Regions from separate parts of the Lentibacillus salinarum genome, predicted to be linked through region 2. Evidence: riboswitches for the same ligand, from Rfam matches in the RefSeq annotation. Region 2 holds a riboswitch; each other region holds the start of a gene.

Region 1 (4,195 bases), on a different contig from region 2:
GTGACAGTCAATTCGTCCGGTTTATGGGCCAGACTTTCGTTCAGCACTCGGACGGCCAAATCAATCAAATAGTCGCGCTGCTCACCTGGATCTTCATTCCACGGCACACTGTCGGCTGCCAGCCCGGCGATGTAAACATCATCCAGCTGCAGGTAACGCAATCCGGCATCATAAAAAGCTTGAATGGCCTCCTGGTATGTTTTGATGATATCGTCTGCATACTTTTCCAGGTCCGGATAAATGTCAGGATTCCGGATGCCGTCATTAAAAAACATATTCGGGCTCGGAATGGCGAATTTAACCTCAGCTCGACCGTCAACAATGTCAATCAGATCCGTCACATCCTGCAAAAATGGATGGTCCGGGTTAAACGAAATGTCACCTGAGTTCCAGACATTGCGTTTTTCCGATTCCTCACCCTTAAACGCATAGCCTTGTTCCGGGACATAGCCTTCAAACCCGTTCAGATGTTCCATGAAGTCAAGATGGAAAAATGTGCGGCGGAACTCGCCATCGGTTACAGCCTGAAGACCCACTTCCAACTGTTTGTCGACAATACGTTTAATTTCGTCATTTTCCACTTCACGTAACTGTTCAGCAGAGATACTACCCTTCTTGAACGCTCGTCTTGTTTCGTGCAGCCGGTCAGGTCGCAGCAAGCTTCCGACCTGGTCTGCACGGAATGGTGCTTTTGTGGTTACTTTGGTCATTTTCATTCCCTCTTTCTATTATAGTTTGTTTAGGTTTTTGCTTATAAGATAAGATAGTATAAATTTTGGACGACGCTTTCAATACTAATTAGCTAACTCGGGATGTCTTCCAATCTGACATCTGACCGCTAGTATCTGAAAAGACGCATCAGCGTTTTTCTTACAGTTAAGGTAAAATGGCAAATGATCGTACCGGAAATCCGGTTGCACCTTTTGCTTTTGGTACGATATTAAATATTACGGCGCCTTTTGCCGGGACTTTATCAAGGTTCGTCATCACTTCCACCTGAAACGTATCCTGATCAAGCACGTAATATTCGGCTACAAGTGCGCCGTTTTTCTGGAAATTAATGGCTGAATCGGTATCAAATGTTTCGTGGCCGATAGCTTTGATGTGGCGCTGTTCGAATAAAAACTGCAATGCTTCAACGGACCAGCCTGGCACATGGCTATTCCCTTCATCGTCCTCGTTGTCAAAAGCTTCCTGATCCGGCCAGTTTTTGCTCCAGTCAGTCCTTAGTGCAACAAATGAACCTGGCTCAATGTCACCGTGCTCTTTTTCAAATGCCAGAACATCGTCCAAGTCAAGTGTAAAATCAGGGTTTTCGGCGGCTTCTTTTGATTTATCAATGACAACCAGCGGCAACACCAGTTCCTGCAGCTCCAGCTCATGCACATAACGCTTATCCCCAGGTACAAAATGAATGGGCGCATCAATATGTGTTCCATATTGTCCCGGGAAAGTGAATTGCTGGGCAAAGAACCCGTCATCATGATCGAATAACGTCTTGAACTCTGCCGGATCAAATGCGGAAAAATGAGGGGAGTCCGGCCCGAACGCATGCGTCAGGTCGATCCATTCTTTTTCCTTTAACACGTTGACTGCCTCAATTAATGTGTTACACATATTCCCCACCTCCCTTTAAATTTAACTGAATCAAAACGATTGTGAAACTAAAAAAGCCCCTTCTGATAAGAAGAGGCTTGGGTTCACATAGTTCACTCTTCTTATCTTTAGCGTCCAACGCTTTCTGGAATTAGCACAGTCACAGACCGATGCTGAGGCTTCGAAGGGCCAGTCCCTCCACCTCTCTAGATAAGAACGTTTTTTATTCAGTTATGATATTAATACATACAATACACCTGCTATGCTTGAATGTCAAGGAGGAATTTTCAAAACTTAGCGTCAAGTTTATCATGTTAAAAAGTTTATATGTTACCTGACTTCAAACGAAGGTGATAATAAACGACTAGATGCAGGAAGCTTGGGTGCAGTTGTTGTTCTTTTCTGTTAAATTGGAAGAAGCGTTTAAAAATTGGACTATCGGACAAAGTGGCCGGAATAGCTTGGGACTAAGTGAATTAGTAGCGGGGAATATCAGAGGAAACGGCCCTATTTTCAACTGGCTCTTTAAAACGCCTGAGTCATTAAATGCAGCTTTGGGATGGGTTGCTATCTTTTCAAGAGGAGGATTTCATGGTCAATGCTTATATCATGATGTTGTTCGTTGTTGTGTTTTATGCCGGTAACATTTTAACCGGAAGGGCGATTAATGAGCTCCCGCCGTTTACGATTGCGTTTTTCCGTTTGGTGGTCGCGTTTTTGGTGATGCTGCCATTTGGCCTTCGCAGTGCGTGGGCTTATCGGGATAAATTCAGGGAATATAAAAAGCCTTTTTTGCTTATGACACTGACAGGGATCACGTTTTTTAATACGTTCATATATGGTGCATTGCAGTTTACAACGTCCACAAACGTTTCGGTGCTGGAAACGGTTATTCCTGTCGCGACTGTCGGGTTGAGCGCGTTTCTTTTAAAAGAACGGCTCCGAAATAGCCAAATAGTCGGGGTTCTGTTATCGCTTTTCGGTGCTGTTTGGGTGGTGCTGGATGGCCGGATTTTTTCGATCGCCGGTATGAACTGGAATATCGGTGATAGTATTATGATCGGCGCCGTCGGATCATGGGCGGTCTATTCGATTTTGGTTAAACAATATATGTCCTTATTCCCGCAATTCGGGGCACTTTTTGTGATGAGCGGCATTTCCATTATCGTGCTTTTGCCGATTGTCGCGGTTGAATGGCTCGTTGCTGGCGTCCCATCGCTATTGATCGAGCCAGCGAACGTAGCGGGGATCGCTTATCTCGGTCTGTTTCCCTCGTTCATTGCTTTAATCTTTTATAACCGTGCTGTTGGCGTACTGGGTGCTTCACAAGCTTCGGTATTTCTGAACTTCCTGCCGATTGTGACGATGGTCGGGGCCTGGTTATGGCTGGACGAAGCGATCACGATGATGAAAGTGGCTGGTGCTCTGGCGGTTATTACTGGGGTCATGCTGACGACAGGAAACAGCGGAAAACGACAGAAGCATCTTTACGGGAAACAGCATCAGGAAAAAGCAATTGACTAGGGGGGTATCGCGCGCGGCCATAACGATTGTTTAGAGGGGCAAAATTTTTGATGCAACCGATCACTTATAATACCGGTGATTTGGGGCAAATTATTAACATGTCATACGTTATGGAGGTGAAATCATGCAATTGGATGGGCATATTATTTCCGGCGAGTTCGATGAATCTGCAAATGCGTTTTTGCTCCGGAAAGTGAAGCATCTTTCCACAGCGTCAATTCTTAATAAGAAGCAATTGCATGCCCTGACCGATTATCTACATAAACATAAACATGAGGATGATGGTCAGGTTCTGACATTATATGATCAAATTCTTGTTCGTTTAAACCAGGAAGAAGTTGAGCATTTTTTAAATGATCTTGATAAAGTCAAAACCTGGTATCATTAAATCATATCTGGTCGGAAGTCACGTCATTAAAAGGATCATGCTCATCCCGTCAGATCGTAACGTTTTCTGGTTTTATGCAAGTTCAGCAGGTTGTCCAGCTGCTGACTACACTTTATTGTTCTTTTATCCGTCAAGCCGTATTTCATCCCCAGGTTAATCATTTCTTTTCGTTTAAAGGAGATAGCCTTTTTTAAATTCTGTCGGGTTGGCTCTGGTTCCAAAATATGCATTGCGATCAATCTTCCTTTCGAACTATGTAAAGATTTAGGACGTTTGGCTCAAAACGCACAAAACCTATTATGGCACGCCTGAAATAAAATGCAACCATTTCTGCAAACAAAGTCAAAACATTACAAAATACGACATATGATCAGATGATGAAGCGGTTAACCAGACACGAATCATCATGACATGCCGGATTTCCAGCAGACAATTAGACAATAACGCCCTTCAGCAAGTGCTGCAAAATTTGCTTGTCGATATGGATTTGACCATGGGGCTCACTGGCCAAAAATCAGTTGCAGAACGTGACCGGTCCATGCTTCAAAGAGCAACCTGAGTATAAAAATGTGTGGCAGCGATGCTTTTAGTGGTGGACTGCCGTATTGTCATCAGTGATTCCATTCTTCTAAAACCGCACCGATATCTCGTCCGTGAATGACCTGGTCTGCATACATATCGAGCTCG
Region 2 (4,195 bases):
AGTCCACGACTTCCAATAACAATACAATCAAAATCATTTGAATTAGCAAAGTCAACTATCGTAGGTCCCGGCTCTCCGTGCAGTATATGGACTTTAAAATCTATATCGAATTGCCGAATTTGATCCTGAACGGACTTAATCTTTTCTTTCCGTTTATGCTCAATTTCATATTTATTATCATGGTGCAAGACATCCGTTTTCGATGTTTGGCCATCGACCACATAAACGACATCAATGGTTCCATTATACTACGACTATTCCCGCCAACACTTCTCCCCGTATATTTCCAAACCATTCTTGTTTTATTTCCTGTAATTTCAATTTAGCACCTCTTAATTGTTTCATGGTGTTGTATAGTAACTTTTGTGCTAACAAAAGTCGTTTCCGTTTTTAACAAAGCAAATCATACCATAATTATTTTTGAACACAAAATGCCATGTAAACGTAGCCATTAATGATCAACTTTCATTTAATCGATATGCTATTTGAGAAAAAGTATAAAATTGTGCCCTTGTATGACAGCGATACTCACCACGAACGCGTATGAAAAAACGCTGACGCGTCTTTTCAGATGCAGAGGTCAGAAGTCAGTTTGGAAGAAATTAGCGATTTAGCCGATTTCGGGATTGAAAACGTCGTCCAACATTTTATGCTTGCTTATCTTACAAAAAGGGCAGATTATACCCCGTTTTTTCAGAAAAACAGGGATAATCCACCCTTCCAAACATTTTCATTAAGTTCGGCAGATGCGGTTGGTTCAAGACGTGCAAATGTTCACGTTGATCAGGCTTTTAATCGATAGTTTACGTTATGTTCCTTAAGTGTTTTGTCTTTACCAAACAAAAAGTGTTTTTCCATATCAGGGGCGTATTTAGAGTTTATCGTTTCAACTCCGGCAGCTTCTGCAACCTCCCGCAACATCGCTGGTGAAGCGCCACAACATAATCCAATATAGTTTATGCCAATGTCTTTGGCTTTCTTTGCCCATTCCGCTAATTCATAACGATTATGATAAAGCGGGTCTAAAGCAGTCGGAAAAGTTGTTTCTAAAGGTAAATGACAGCTGCATCCACCATCAGGTAAATTGAAAAATGTCGGATTCTCTTCCGTTGTTCGATATGGAATTGGTAACCCACCTACATAGCCATCCACATGTTTACGTATGTCAGCAAGGTATGGCTGCATTGTATCCGGGCCGCGGAAACAATTCATCCCGACAACTAACGCGCCTTTTTCGGAAAGAATTTGACACGATTCCTCTACCGTGTACCCATCCCTTAAAACACTTTCACCCATTAATCCTAATGTAATGACAGCTGGTAATCCGTGGTTTTGAATTTCTTCCAATGCTACGACTGCTTCTTCATGATAATAAAACGTTTCACCATTAATAAAATCGACGCCTTCTTCCTTGCACCATCTCACCATTTCAGAAAACATGTTTCTAACTTGCTCTTTTGACTTAGAATCTTCTGGATCAAAAATGTTCGTGTTTGATATGTTACCTGCTACCAATGCCGCTTCAATTGGATGCTCGTTTGCGACTTCTTTTGCCAGGCGTATTGCGTTCCTGTTCAGTGGTTCCAATAAATCTTCCTTGCCAATGATACGCATTTTTTCTCTATGGGCGTTGTATGTAAATGCTAACACCACATCTGAACCTGCATTCATGTAATCACGGTACGTTTGTTTAAGTGCTTCTGGATTATCCAATGCTACTTCTGGTACAAAGGATCCTGCTTGCAAATACCCTCTTCGTTCCAGTTCAAATAAATAACCTTCCCCAGCGATGACTGTTCCGTCTTTCAGCCTCTCTTCCAAGCTGCGTTTCATGCGACTCTCCTCCTTAAGATTTTTTGTGCGCCACTTGCAATTTATATGCAAAAAATAAAACCTCTTCTTGATAAAGAAGAGGTTTGGCACCATGGCTGTTTACTCTTCTTATCTCCAAGCCTTCGCTTCTGGAATTGGCACAGTACTTAAACAGCCTGTTGCCGAGGTTTCATAGGGCCAGTCCCTCCACCTCTCTGGATAAGAAAAATTTTGATATAAATGTTAACTTTAATTAACTATACACTTTTCCACATTTTCTGTCAATTGTTATTGACCGATTTCTTAGGCTTATTGTTGCTGTAATTAACTTAACAGCCGTCATTTTTAACAAGACGGAAAAAGAAAAGAACTCTTTCTTAAACAGAGAAAGCCTGAGAAACTGCGGAGAGAATCACTTCCCTCTCCCCCGTATCGTAAAAATATGTAAGAAACGAGTGCTAATATGCTTCGGGTCCCGCGATTATTTCTATTATAACGTTGGGGATCGCCGAATATACGTTGATTTATGTCCAAAGGTAATAAATAAAAAACCACCAACATATGTATTGGTGGAGACGGTGGGAATCGAACCCACGTCCAGAGATATCGCCACTCAGACATCTACACGCATAGTTGACATATTATCATTCGCTTACCGCTCAGCCTGCCAACAGGCTTCCCGGCAGCTAGTCTGATTGGATTCTGCCATCATCCTCAGACGGTGGACGACAGAATAGCCCGCTTGATTTGAGACCCTTCAATCTGCTACACGAGCGATAGCAGGAAGGATCGCTTTAGGCAGTGCTTAGGCAGCTGCTAAAGCTGGTGAATTGTTTTCTTCGCCAGTTATATTTAGGCAATAACGTTTTACGAGCCGTAACCTCGACGCGCAGTCTGAGCTCAATCTATCCCTGTCGAATCCGTAACGTCCCCATGAAAAAGATGGGAGAATACGCCCGGATAGAACGAGCACTATTCATTTACTTGTTATAACGACAATTTTTATTATAACAGAAATCCTTTGAAAGTCAAGGGTTGGCGGTCTACTGCAAGCTTTCCTTCGCGGCACGATCCGCGTCACGCTTCATTTGCTTCCGCTTCAGATCTTCCCGTTTGTCATATTTCTTTTTTCCTTTACCGACACCGATCAACACTTTGGCCACACCGTTTTTGATGTAAACCTTCAGCGGTACAAGCGAATAGCCTTTTTGCTGGATCAAGCCGACCAGTTTATCGATCTCTTTTCGATGCAGCAGTAATTTGCGCGAACGGGTCGGATCATGATTGAACCGATTTCCCTGCTCATACGGTGCAATATGCATATTGACCAATTGCACTTCACCGCGGCGATCAATCCGTGCGTGCGAATCCTTCAAATTGATACGGCCGGCACGAATCGATTTAATCTCGGTTCCCTGCAGCACAAGGCCTGCCTCATATGTCTCTTCTATAAAAAAATCATGCCGCGCTTTTTTATTTTGTGCGATTGCTTTCCCATTTCCTTTTGGCATACGTACGTCCTCCTACTGCTTCCGTGCAACTAATTTTAACAGAAAAGAACCGTTATGCCAATTGTCGGCGAGGTCAGCTACCCGTTTTCAATGCCTGCGTTAGGGCGACAGGACGTTGAACCTTAGCCGACCGATCCTTTCTAGCCTTTTTTGAACGCTGACTAAAAAGAGGTATTTCACACATATTATAGGCAATAAACTCAACATAACAGCCTCCCAGCAAACCATCCAGACCCGAGACTTGTCAGCTGAACACCTTAATTTGTTAATCCTTCGACAATCATATCCGCGTTCCATTCCAACATTTCTACATACGTGTCCCCTTCTTCACCCGGTTTTCCCAGAGAATCGGTGAATATTTCCCCGGCAATCGGCACCCCGGTTTCATCTGACACGGTTTCCATACTGCGTGGATCCACACTTGTTTCGACAAACAATGCGGGTACAGCTTTTTCTTCAATCAAATCCACGACCGACTTAATTTGATCCGGTGTCCCTTCATTTTCATCGTTAATTTCCCAAATGTAGGCTGCTTCAAAATCATATGCTGCGGAAAAATACTTGAACGCACCTTCACTGGTCACTAAGTACCGTTTATCTTCCGGAATTTCCGCTATCTTTTGTTTAATTTTTTCATCCAGTTTTTCAAGTTTTTCAATGTATGCAGCAGTATTATTCTTATAGGCTTCTTCATTATCAGGATCAATTTTTATTAAAGCATCCCGTGCATTTTGGGCATACCTAATACCGTTTTGGACATCCAGCCATGCGTGTGGGTCTTCATCGCCTTTATGCCCGCCGGATTGAAGCAATTTAGGCTCCACCCCTTCACTAATACGGAAGACAGGATCATCTTCGCCGTCTTTACCTGC
Region 3 (4,195 bases), on a different contig from region 2:
CAATGGTACGGTGGACAGCTTGATTCAGAAACACCTGCAGTTGCGTGACAGGCTCCTCTGATTCAATACCGGATGTCGTATCCTCATTCGTTTCTTCCTCATCTTCCGGTTCATCAGCCGCGTCTTCTGTGTCTTTGTCCTCGTTTTGCTGGGCAGCCTGATTGACCGTTTCTTTAGCCGGGCTTTCCGGCTGAGAAAAAATGAGAAAAGGAGCGATGCCGATGAACAGGACACCTAATATAGTGAGTACGTCGTTTTTCTTCATGGTCTTCACACCTGTAGTCAATTTTCATCTGATGTAACATGTTTATCGTCAATATGTAATCAGTTATTGTCGTATAGTTTTATTATATCATGTTCATGCTTGACTCATCCCCCATAAAAAAACCGTGCAAACATAAAAAATTCGTCCTCGGGTGAAGACGAATTTTATAAAAGGGCCACGACCGGCAACGATATTTTTCTATCCGGACCGGCAGTTTAGCTGTGGATCGCCTCTTTCCGGGTGCCGTTTTGCCGGATGCGGACGGCTTCTTCATAGGCCTTTTTGCCGGAAATGACCGTGAGACCGGCTGTCTGGGCTTTTTCCAGTGTCTGATCGTTACTGGTCGGCTGTTCGACCCAAAGAATGGCTGCCTCCTGGTTGATCGCTTGCTCAACCGTTTCCGGTGGAAGTGTCGGCTGATTGGTCAGAACAGCATCTATCTGGAACGGCACATCGCTTAACTGGTCAAATGCCGTTTTGTCCTCTCCGCCGATTGGGGCAATTTGGAAACCGAGCTGCGCCAGTTGTCTGATGTGCTTATCAAATGCCGTATCCCCTGCATTATGTCCTAGGACTGCGAGTGCTTTTTGCCGGATTCCACCGTTGCTCCGGTCAAACGGCGATGCCAGCAGCCATTGGATCGCGTCTTCTTCGCTCAGCTGGATGATCGGCGCTGCACCGGTTGCTGTGGCAATCGCCTGATCCAGATCAGCCAGCGTATCGTTCGTTGCTTCGAGACCGACTGAGAGGCGGACCAATTCTTCCGTCACACCGCTTTTTTCCAAATCCTCCGCTCCCAATTGCTGGTGGGTTGTGGATGCCGGATGGATGATCAGCGACTTCGCATCGCCCACATTGGCAACATGTGACCAGAGGGTAATATTGTCGATCAATTGCCGGCCGGCTTCCCGTCCGCCTTTGATGCCAAATGTGATGATTGAGCCATAGCCTTTTTGTAAGTATTTGTTCGCCAGCTGGTGCGATGGATGCGCCGGCAACCCCGGATAATTCACCCACTCCACGGCCGGATGATTGGTCAAATAATCAGCAACGACAGCGGCATTTTGGTTGTGGCGCTCGACTCTCAGATGCAATGTCTCCAGACCCTGCAGCAGGAGAAACGCATTTTGCGGGCTCAGGCAGGCACCAATGTCGCGCAGCAGCTGGACACGCAGTTTCGTCGCGAAGGCTGCCGGGCCAACGTCGACATAGCGCAGGCCGTTATAGCTGTTATCCGGTTCGGTGAATTCCGGGAATTTGCCATTGCCCCAATTGAAGCGTCCACCGTCAACGACGACACCTGCAATCGCTGTACCATGGCCGCCGATCCATTTGGTTGCCGAATGAACAACAATATCCGCACCCCAAGCGAGCGGCTTCGTCCCATATGGCGTGGCAAATGTATTGTCGATGATGAGTGGGATGTCATGATGGTGTGCAATCCCAGCAAGGGCTTCCAAATCCAGTACGTTCAGGCTTGGATTGGTAATAACTTCACCAAATATCGCTTTCGTTTTATCGGTAATGGCGTTTTCGATTGCTTCAAGGTCTGTCCCATCGACAAGCTTGACATCGATCCCATACCGCGGCAATGTGTTGGCAAATAGATTGTACGTGCCGCCATACAAGTTGCTGTCAGCAATAATTTCGTCACCGCTGCCGGCCAGATTTAAAATCGTGAGCGAAATCGCAGCCATACCGGATGATGTGGCAACAGCCGCTACACCATCCTCTAGTAGGGCCATCCGCTTCTCAAATGCGTCAAGCGTCGGGTTCATAATACGGCTGTAGATATTGCCTTCCTCTGTCAGTCCAAACAAGTTTTGCGCATGTTCCGTATCCTCGAAAACATAAGACGTTGTTTGATAGATGGGAACCGCACGCGATCCTGTCGCCGGGTCGGGTTCCTGTCCACCGTGTAGCAGTTGTGTTTCCTGGCTTTGCAGGTTAAAGTTTGCCATAATGATTGCCTCCTTAAGGTTTATGATAATCATGTGACGCGCTATAAAAAAGTGCTGTCTTAATCGTCTGACGAAGAGGCGAAACGAAAAACCCCCTTCAGTAAGAGAAGAGGGCTATTGCTGTCACCGGTCCTCCTCTTATTTTCCAGATCTAGCGTGACCTGTAGGATGTAGCACCTTTCAAGACACGTTAATCAGCCTTGATGGTTGCCGGGCTTCACAGGGCCTAATCCCTCCACCGCTCTTAATAAGAGATGCTAATTTTATTAATTTAATGAACATTATATAATGAATGCACACCGTCCGTCAAGTTGTTTTCTTAATTTTTTTGCTTGCGGCGGGCCGGTACCGGGTGGGCAGATGCCATATAAATCACTAAAGCAATCCAGATAAAACCAAATGATATCAGGTGCGCGGCGGAAAAGGTTTCACCATAGGCAAACACACCGAGAAGTAGCATGATGGTCGGCGCAATATACTGCAAAAAGCCGACCATCGATAATGGAATCTTTTTGGCACCGCTGGCAAACAAGAGAAGCGGAACAGCGGTGGCAATCCCGGCGCCGATTAATAATAGTCCCATACCGGATAGCATAACATCTGCTGCAATGGAACTGTCCGGCACAATTAGCAGGTAAATCAGCGCGGCTGGTGTGACAATCATTGTTTCGATGGTCAGGCCGAACATGGGACTGATATCGACCGTTTTTTTCAATAAGCCATAAAGGCCGAACGAGAAAGCCAGCAACAGTGATACCCATGGAAAAACACCATAACTGATGGTGAGATTGATCACCCCGATGCCTGCCAGAATAAATGAAAGCAGTTGCCGCTTTGTCAATGTTTCGTTTAACACGATCATTCCTAATAGAATACTGACAAGCGGATTGATGTAATAGCCAAGACTGGACTGGATAACATGGTCGTTATTCACGGCCCAAATAAAGGTCAGCCAGTTTAAGCTGATCACGATCGATGCCAGCGTTATACCGCTCAACTTCTTTTTATCCTTGAAAATAAGCCGGCATTCCTGCATGAACGGGCGCCACTTGCGCACCGACAGCACGATGACAACCATAAAGATGAACGACCAAAGAATACGGTGTGCGAGGATTTCACCAGGCGCAATATCATCAAGCAGCTTCCAATAGATTGGCAAAAAGCCCCACAATAAATAGGCACCTACTGCATACAAAATGCCTGTTTTACTTTCCTGGTTCATGCTGGATACCCCCTTTTGTCATGGTTGCGATTGGACATGTGAGTCGCTGGACATACGGCGAGGAGTGGCTAGCAAATCGTGCGAGCATGGCTACAGTTTGTGAAGAAGCCACCTTAACGCGTGCGGTACCACCCCAAACATAAGCGACATCCAGCCTCAAGTCATACGGCATTATGTAAATATCCTAATTTTAAAATTTATGTTGCAAAATAGCAATCTGTCAGACTTATAGTTTATTAAAAATGCTTTCAAAATGAAGGGAAATCCCATAAGATAGCTTTATAGACATTTATTCCAAGGGGGTTTATTCATGACGGAGAAGCATAAGCAGGTTGACACATCGGTTATCCATGATGGCTATAATCCGGATGACATGCTGGGAAGTCTTACCACACCGCTTTTCCAGACATCAACATTCACGTTTGAAACAGCGGAGCAGGGGGAGCGGCGGTTTGCCGGTGAGGAAGACGGTTACATGTATTCAAGGCTCGGCAATCCCACTGTCAGGGTTCTGGAAGAAAAGATGGCAGCTTTGGAAAATGCCGAGCGCGGACTGGCCTTTGCCTCGGGCATGGCAGCGGTTTCGGCCATTCTAGTGGCCCTAACGAAAGCCAATGACCATATCGTCTGTTCCACGGGTCTGTATGGCTGCACATTTGGCTTATTGAGCATGATGCAGGATAAATACCAGATAACGCATGATTTTTCCATGATGGCAACAAAGGAGGAGCTGCGCACATTAATCAG
Region 4 (4,195 bases), on a different contig from region 2:
TGCTATACTACTTATATCATCATATTTTAAAGGGGGATTCAAATGATTCAGTCATACAAAAATAAAACACCCGACATTCACCCATCGGTTTTTATTGCCCATGATGCCGACGTCATTGGCGATGTCATCATTGATGACCAATCAAGCATCTGGTTTAAAACCGTCATTCGCGGCGATGTAGCGCCAACGCGGATCGGGAAAGGCGTTAATATCCAGGACCTGTCCCTTGTCCATCAAAGTCCGAATATGTCGGTAACGATAGAAGATCACGTGACAGTCGGCCACCAGGTGACGCTGCATGCATGCACCATCCGCCAAAACGCCCTGATCGGCATGGGGTCGATCATTCTGGATGGGGCGGAAATTGGTGAGCATGCCTTTATCGGTGCCGGCAGTCTTGTCCCACCCGGCAAAACAATCCCGCCCCGCACACTTGCCCTCGGAAGGCCCGCCAAAGTCGTCCGGGATTTAACGGAAGCGGATTATCAGGAAATGGCACGTGTTTATCAGTCATATATCGAGAAAGGGCAATACTATCTAAAGCTGACAGGTTCTTTTGATTGAACTGGTCAATTGATTACGATTATCACCGCTTCATATATCGTTCAGGTCATGTCAAAAAAGATGCGGAATCAGCCGCATCTTTTTTGATTCGTCACGATTCAGTTTTTACCAGTGCCTGTAATTCATCCACCTTATCCGTTTTTTCCCACGGGAAGAGCGTATCTGTTCGGCCAAAATGCCCATAGGCAGCCGTATTTTTAAAGATCGGCTTTTTCAGATCAAGCATCCGGATGATCCCGGCCGGACGAAGATCAAATGATTTCCTAATAGCGTCCACAAGTGCGTCTTCACGCACATCTCCCGTGTTAAATGTATTAACGGAAATCGATACCGGTTCGGCCACACCAATCGCATAGGCCAGCTGCACTTCACACGTTTTGGCCAGTCCGGCTGCGACAATGTTTTTGGCAACGTAACGGGCCGCATAGGCTGCCGAGCGGTCAACCTTCGTATAGTCTTTTCCGCTGAACGCCCCGCCGCCGTGACGGGCATAGCCGCCATATGTGTCAACGATGATTTTCCTGCCTGTTAAGCCTGCATCGCCCTGGGGGCCGCCGATCACGAACCGGCCTGTCGGGTTAATGATATAGTTGGTCGTTTCGTTCAGCAAGTTTGCCGGCACGACAGGTCGGATAACATGCTCGATCAGATCCTGTTCAATTTGTTCTGTCGTTATATCCTGATGATGCTGGGTGGAGATAATAATCGTATCAACGCCAGCAGGTATCCCGTGTTCATCATAGTCAATCGTGACCTGTGTTTTGCCGTCGGGACGCAGGTAATCCAGAACATTATCCTTTCGCACATCTGCCAGACGTTTTGCCAACTTATGAGCTAGTGAAATCGGCAGCGGCATCAGTTCCGCCGTTTCGTCACAGGCAAAACCAAACATCAATCCCTGGTCTCCTGCCCCAATTGAGGCAATTTCTTCGTCACTCATTTTTCCCTGACGTGCCTCCAGCGCTGTATCAACACCGCCGGCAATATCAGGGGACTGCTCGTCAATCGCTGTGAGTACGGCACACGTTTCCGCATCAAACCCGTATTTTGCCCGGGTATACCCGATATCTTTAATCGTTTGCCGGACGATCGCTGGGATATCCACATATGTCGTTGTGGTGATTTCACCCGACACCAGCACCAGGCCTGTTGTGACAGTTGTTTCACAGGCAACACGGGCATTCGGGTCTTTTTTTAAAATCTCGTCCAATATCGCATCTGAAATCTGGTCACAAATTTTGTCCGGGTGGCCTTCTGTAACCGATTCAGATGTGAATAAACGCCGTTTTACAGCCATGTGGCCATGTCCTCCTTAAGTATATGGTACGGAACTCTTTTTCAGTCTATTATTGCAATCAATTAACGTCTTAAAAAACAAAAAACCTTTCCTGCACAGTGAGGAAAGGGTTCGAGGCCTTTCACTCTTATTGTTCAAGGTTGAGCCCTTGCACCAGATTAGCACCTTTTCACAGACGTGATGGTTGCTGGGCTTCATCGGGTCTGTCCCTCCACCAACTCTGAATAAGAGAGTATCCGTTCGCAAATAATCGTAACGAAATCCGTATGGGATGTCAACTTTTTCATCGGACCGGCGTCACATTGCCAAAAAAAATTCATATGATTAAATACAAAAATAGTATGGACTAATTTATTAAATGTGTTATACTAATATCAAATTTACATGATCAGGTTATTTTTGATTGAATCCATTAAAAGGTAGGTATTGAAAATGAAAACAAAGGAAGATGCATTGTTAACGCAGGACCTGCTTACCCACCATAATATACAAACCAATTTAACTGTACCGCAGTTAGTCGAAAAAATCCTGTCACGTCATGAGGGTATCTTGAGTGCCACTGGCGCAGTGTGTGCAACGACTGGGGAGTACACCGGCCGTTCACCAGACGATAAGTTTATCGTCCGTGATGATGTCTGTGATGAATTGGTTAACTGGGGCGATATCAATCGTTCCATCGATGAAGCTTCTTTTGATAACCTGCTGGAAAAGGTAACGGCCTACTTGCACGATAAAAAGGAACTATTTCACTTCAAGGGATTTGCCGGGGCTGATCCAAACCACCGGCTGCCGATTGAGGTCATTAATGAGTATGCATGGCACAATCTGTTTGCCCGTCAACTGTTCATCACGCCGACGGATGACGCATTCAGAACGCACCGTTCCGAGTTCACCGTTATATCCGCTCCGACGTTCAAAGCCGACCCGGTAATTGACGGTACGAACTCTGAAACGTTTATTCTGATTTCCTTTAAAAAACGGATTATTTTAATTGGCGGAACCGAATATGCAGGCGAAATCAAAAAATCTATCTTTTCCGTTATGAACTACCTTCTGCCTCAAAAAGATATTCTATCCATGCATTGTTCGGCAAACGTGGGCCAGGAAGGGGATGTCGCCTTATTCTTCGGTCTTTCCGGCACAGGCAAAACAACGCTATCCGCTGATCCGTACCGGCGACTGATCGGTGATGACGAACATGGCTGGAGTCCAAACGGCATATTTAATATCGAAGGTGGCTGCTATGCGAAATGTATCAACCTGTCGCAAAAAAAAGAACCGCAAATTTACAATGCGATCCGTTTCGGGTCCGTGCTGGAAAACGTGATCCTTGATAAAGCATCACGTGAACCAGACTATGACGACACATCGCTAACGGAAAATACACGGGCAGCTTATCCGCTGGAAAATATCGATAACATTGTCAAACCAAGTGTTGCCGGTCATCCAAATGCAATTATTTTCCTGACGGCTGATGCATCAGGCACGTTGCCGCCAATCAGCAAACTGACGAAAGAACAAGCCATGTACCATTTTCTGAGCGGCTATACAAGCAAACTAGCCGGGACCGAGCGCGGGGTAACCCAGCCGCAAGCAACCTTTTCCGCTTGTTTTGGTTCACCATTTCTGCCGCTGGCACCGTCCACGTACGCTGAAATGCTTGGTGACAAAATCGATCAATTTAATTCGAGTGTCTTTCTCATCAACACCGGCTGGACCGGCGGATCATTCGGCACAGGTGAACGGATCAAGCTTTCCTACACACGGGCAATGATCCATTCCGCACTGGAAGGTGAACTGAACAATATTGAGTCAGTGACCGATGATATTTTTGGACTGGAAATCCCGTTGCACGTTCCAGGCGTCCCTGATGACGTGCTGATACCAAAAAATACGTGGGCGGATAAAAAAGCCTACGAAACTGAGGCACAGGCCCTTGCCGTGAAATTTCACAGCAACTTCAACAAGTTCACCAAGGCAAGTGAACAGATCCGAAACGCCGGCCCGGTGTATAAAGGGTAATTCAGCAACAATTTTGATTCCTCATCCCAAAAGGATTTAACATATGAAGAAAATACAGCCAGCTTTGATCTGGCAACCGGTCCCTTGTATGGCGACCGGTTTTTTTATTCCTTCCGCCGACTTCTGGCATCCGGTAACCATCCTCCATATAGGCATTCACACATTTTTTAAACCCGCATAATATGACGACATAACGGAACACAACTCTTATGTGAAAGGAACGAATACTATGAAGAAGCGTTTCGGTATTGCTTTGCTGGGTTGTCTTTTGCTTATATTCACAACAGCCTGTGGTGCCGGCAATGACAAAAC

Evidence for each region. A riboswitch is a leader RNA that binds a small molecule or an ion and turns the genes downstream of it on or off. The one in region 2 is predicted to bind S-adenosylmethionine.
Region 1: another riboswitch for S-adenosylmethionine. It lies ahead of ACFQ4A_RS09090 (cyclase family protein); the one in region 2 lies ahead of ACFQ4A_RS12630 (homocysteine S-methyltransferase family protein).
Region 3: another riboswitch for S-adenosylmethionine. It lies ahead of ACFQ4A_RS17775 (PLP-dependent aspartate aminotransferase family protein); the one in region 2 lies ahead of ACFQ4A_RS12630 (homocysteine S-methyltransferase family protein).
Region 4: another riboswitch for S-adenosylmethionine. It lies ahead of metK (methionine adenosyltransferase); the one in region 2 lies ahead of ACFQ4A_RS12630 (homocysteine S-methyltransferase family protein).

The regions. Positions count from the first base shown of each region.
Region 1 is NZ_JBHTNH010000019.1:95,858-100,052, forward strand. Features, by position in the region: gene ACFQ4A_RS09085 (5-methyltetrahydropteroyltriglutamate--homocysteine S-methyltransferase) at 1-710, opposite strand, end outside; gene ACFQ4A_RS09090 (cyclase family protein) at 877-1,617, opposite strand; SAM riboswitch class I at 1,716-1,813, opposite strand; gene ACFQ4A_RS09095 (hypothetical protein) at 1,965-2,240, shown strand; gene ACFQ4A_RS09100 (DMT family transporter) at 2,188-3,120, shown strand; gene ACFQ4A_RS09105 (hypothetical protein) at 3,245-3,508, shown strand; gene ACFQ4A_RS09110 (aspartyl-phosphate phosphatase Spo0E family protein) at 3,550-3,738, opposite strand; gene ACFQ4A_RS09115 (NAD-dependent protein deacylase) at 4,120-4,195, opposite strand, start outside.
Region 2 is NZ_JBHTNH010000027.1:18,717-22,911, reverse strand. Features, by position in the region: gene ACFQ4A_RS12635 (universal stress protein) at 1-236, opposite strand, end outside; gene ACFQ4A_RS12630 (homocysteine S-methyltransferase family protein) at 784-1,833, opposite strand; SAM riboswitch class I at 1,939-2,038, opposite strand; RNA gene ssrA (transfer-messenger RNA) at 2,380-2,745, opposite strand; gene smpB (SsrA-binding protein SmpB) at 2,856-3,323, opposite strand; gene ACFQ4A_RS12615 (metal ABC transporter substrate-binding protein) at 3,581-4,195, opposite strand, start outside.
Region 3 is NZ_JBHTNH010000058.1:48,093-52,287, forward strand. Features, by position in the region: gene ACFQ4A_RS17770 (SGNH/GDSL hydrolase family protein) at 1-265, opposite strand, end outside; gene ACFQ4A_RS17775 (PLP-dependent aspartate aminotransferase family protein) at 481-2,226, opposite strand; SAM riboswitch class I at 2,362-2,480, opposite strand; gene rarD (EamA family transporter RarD) at 2,546-3,448, opposite strand; gene megL (methionine gamma-lyase) at 3,759-4,195, shown strand, end outside.
Region 4 is NZ_JBHTNH010000014.1:6,286-10,480, forward strand. Features, by position in the region: gene ACFQ4A_RS07020 (gamma carbonic anhydrase) at 43-564, shown strand; gene metK (methionine adenosyltransferase) at 656-1,861, opposite strand; SAM riboswitch class I at 1,986-2,092, opposite strand; gene pckA (phosphoenolpyruvate carboxykinase (ATP)) at 2,294-3,883, shown strand; gene ACFQ4A_RS07035 (ABC transporter substrate-binding protein) at 4,113-4,195, shown strand, end outside.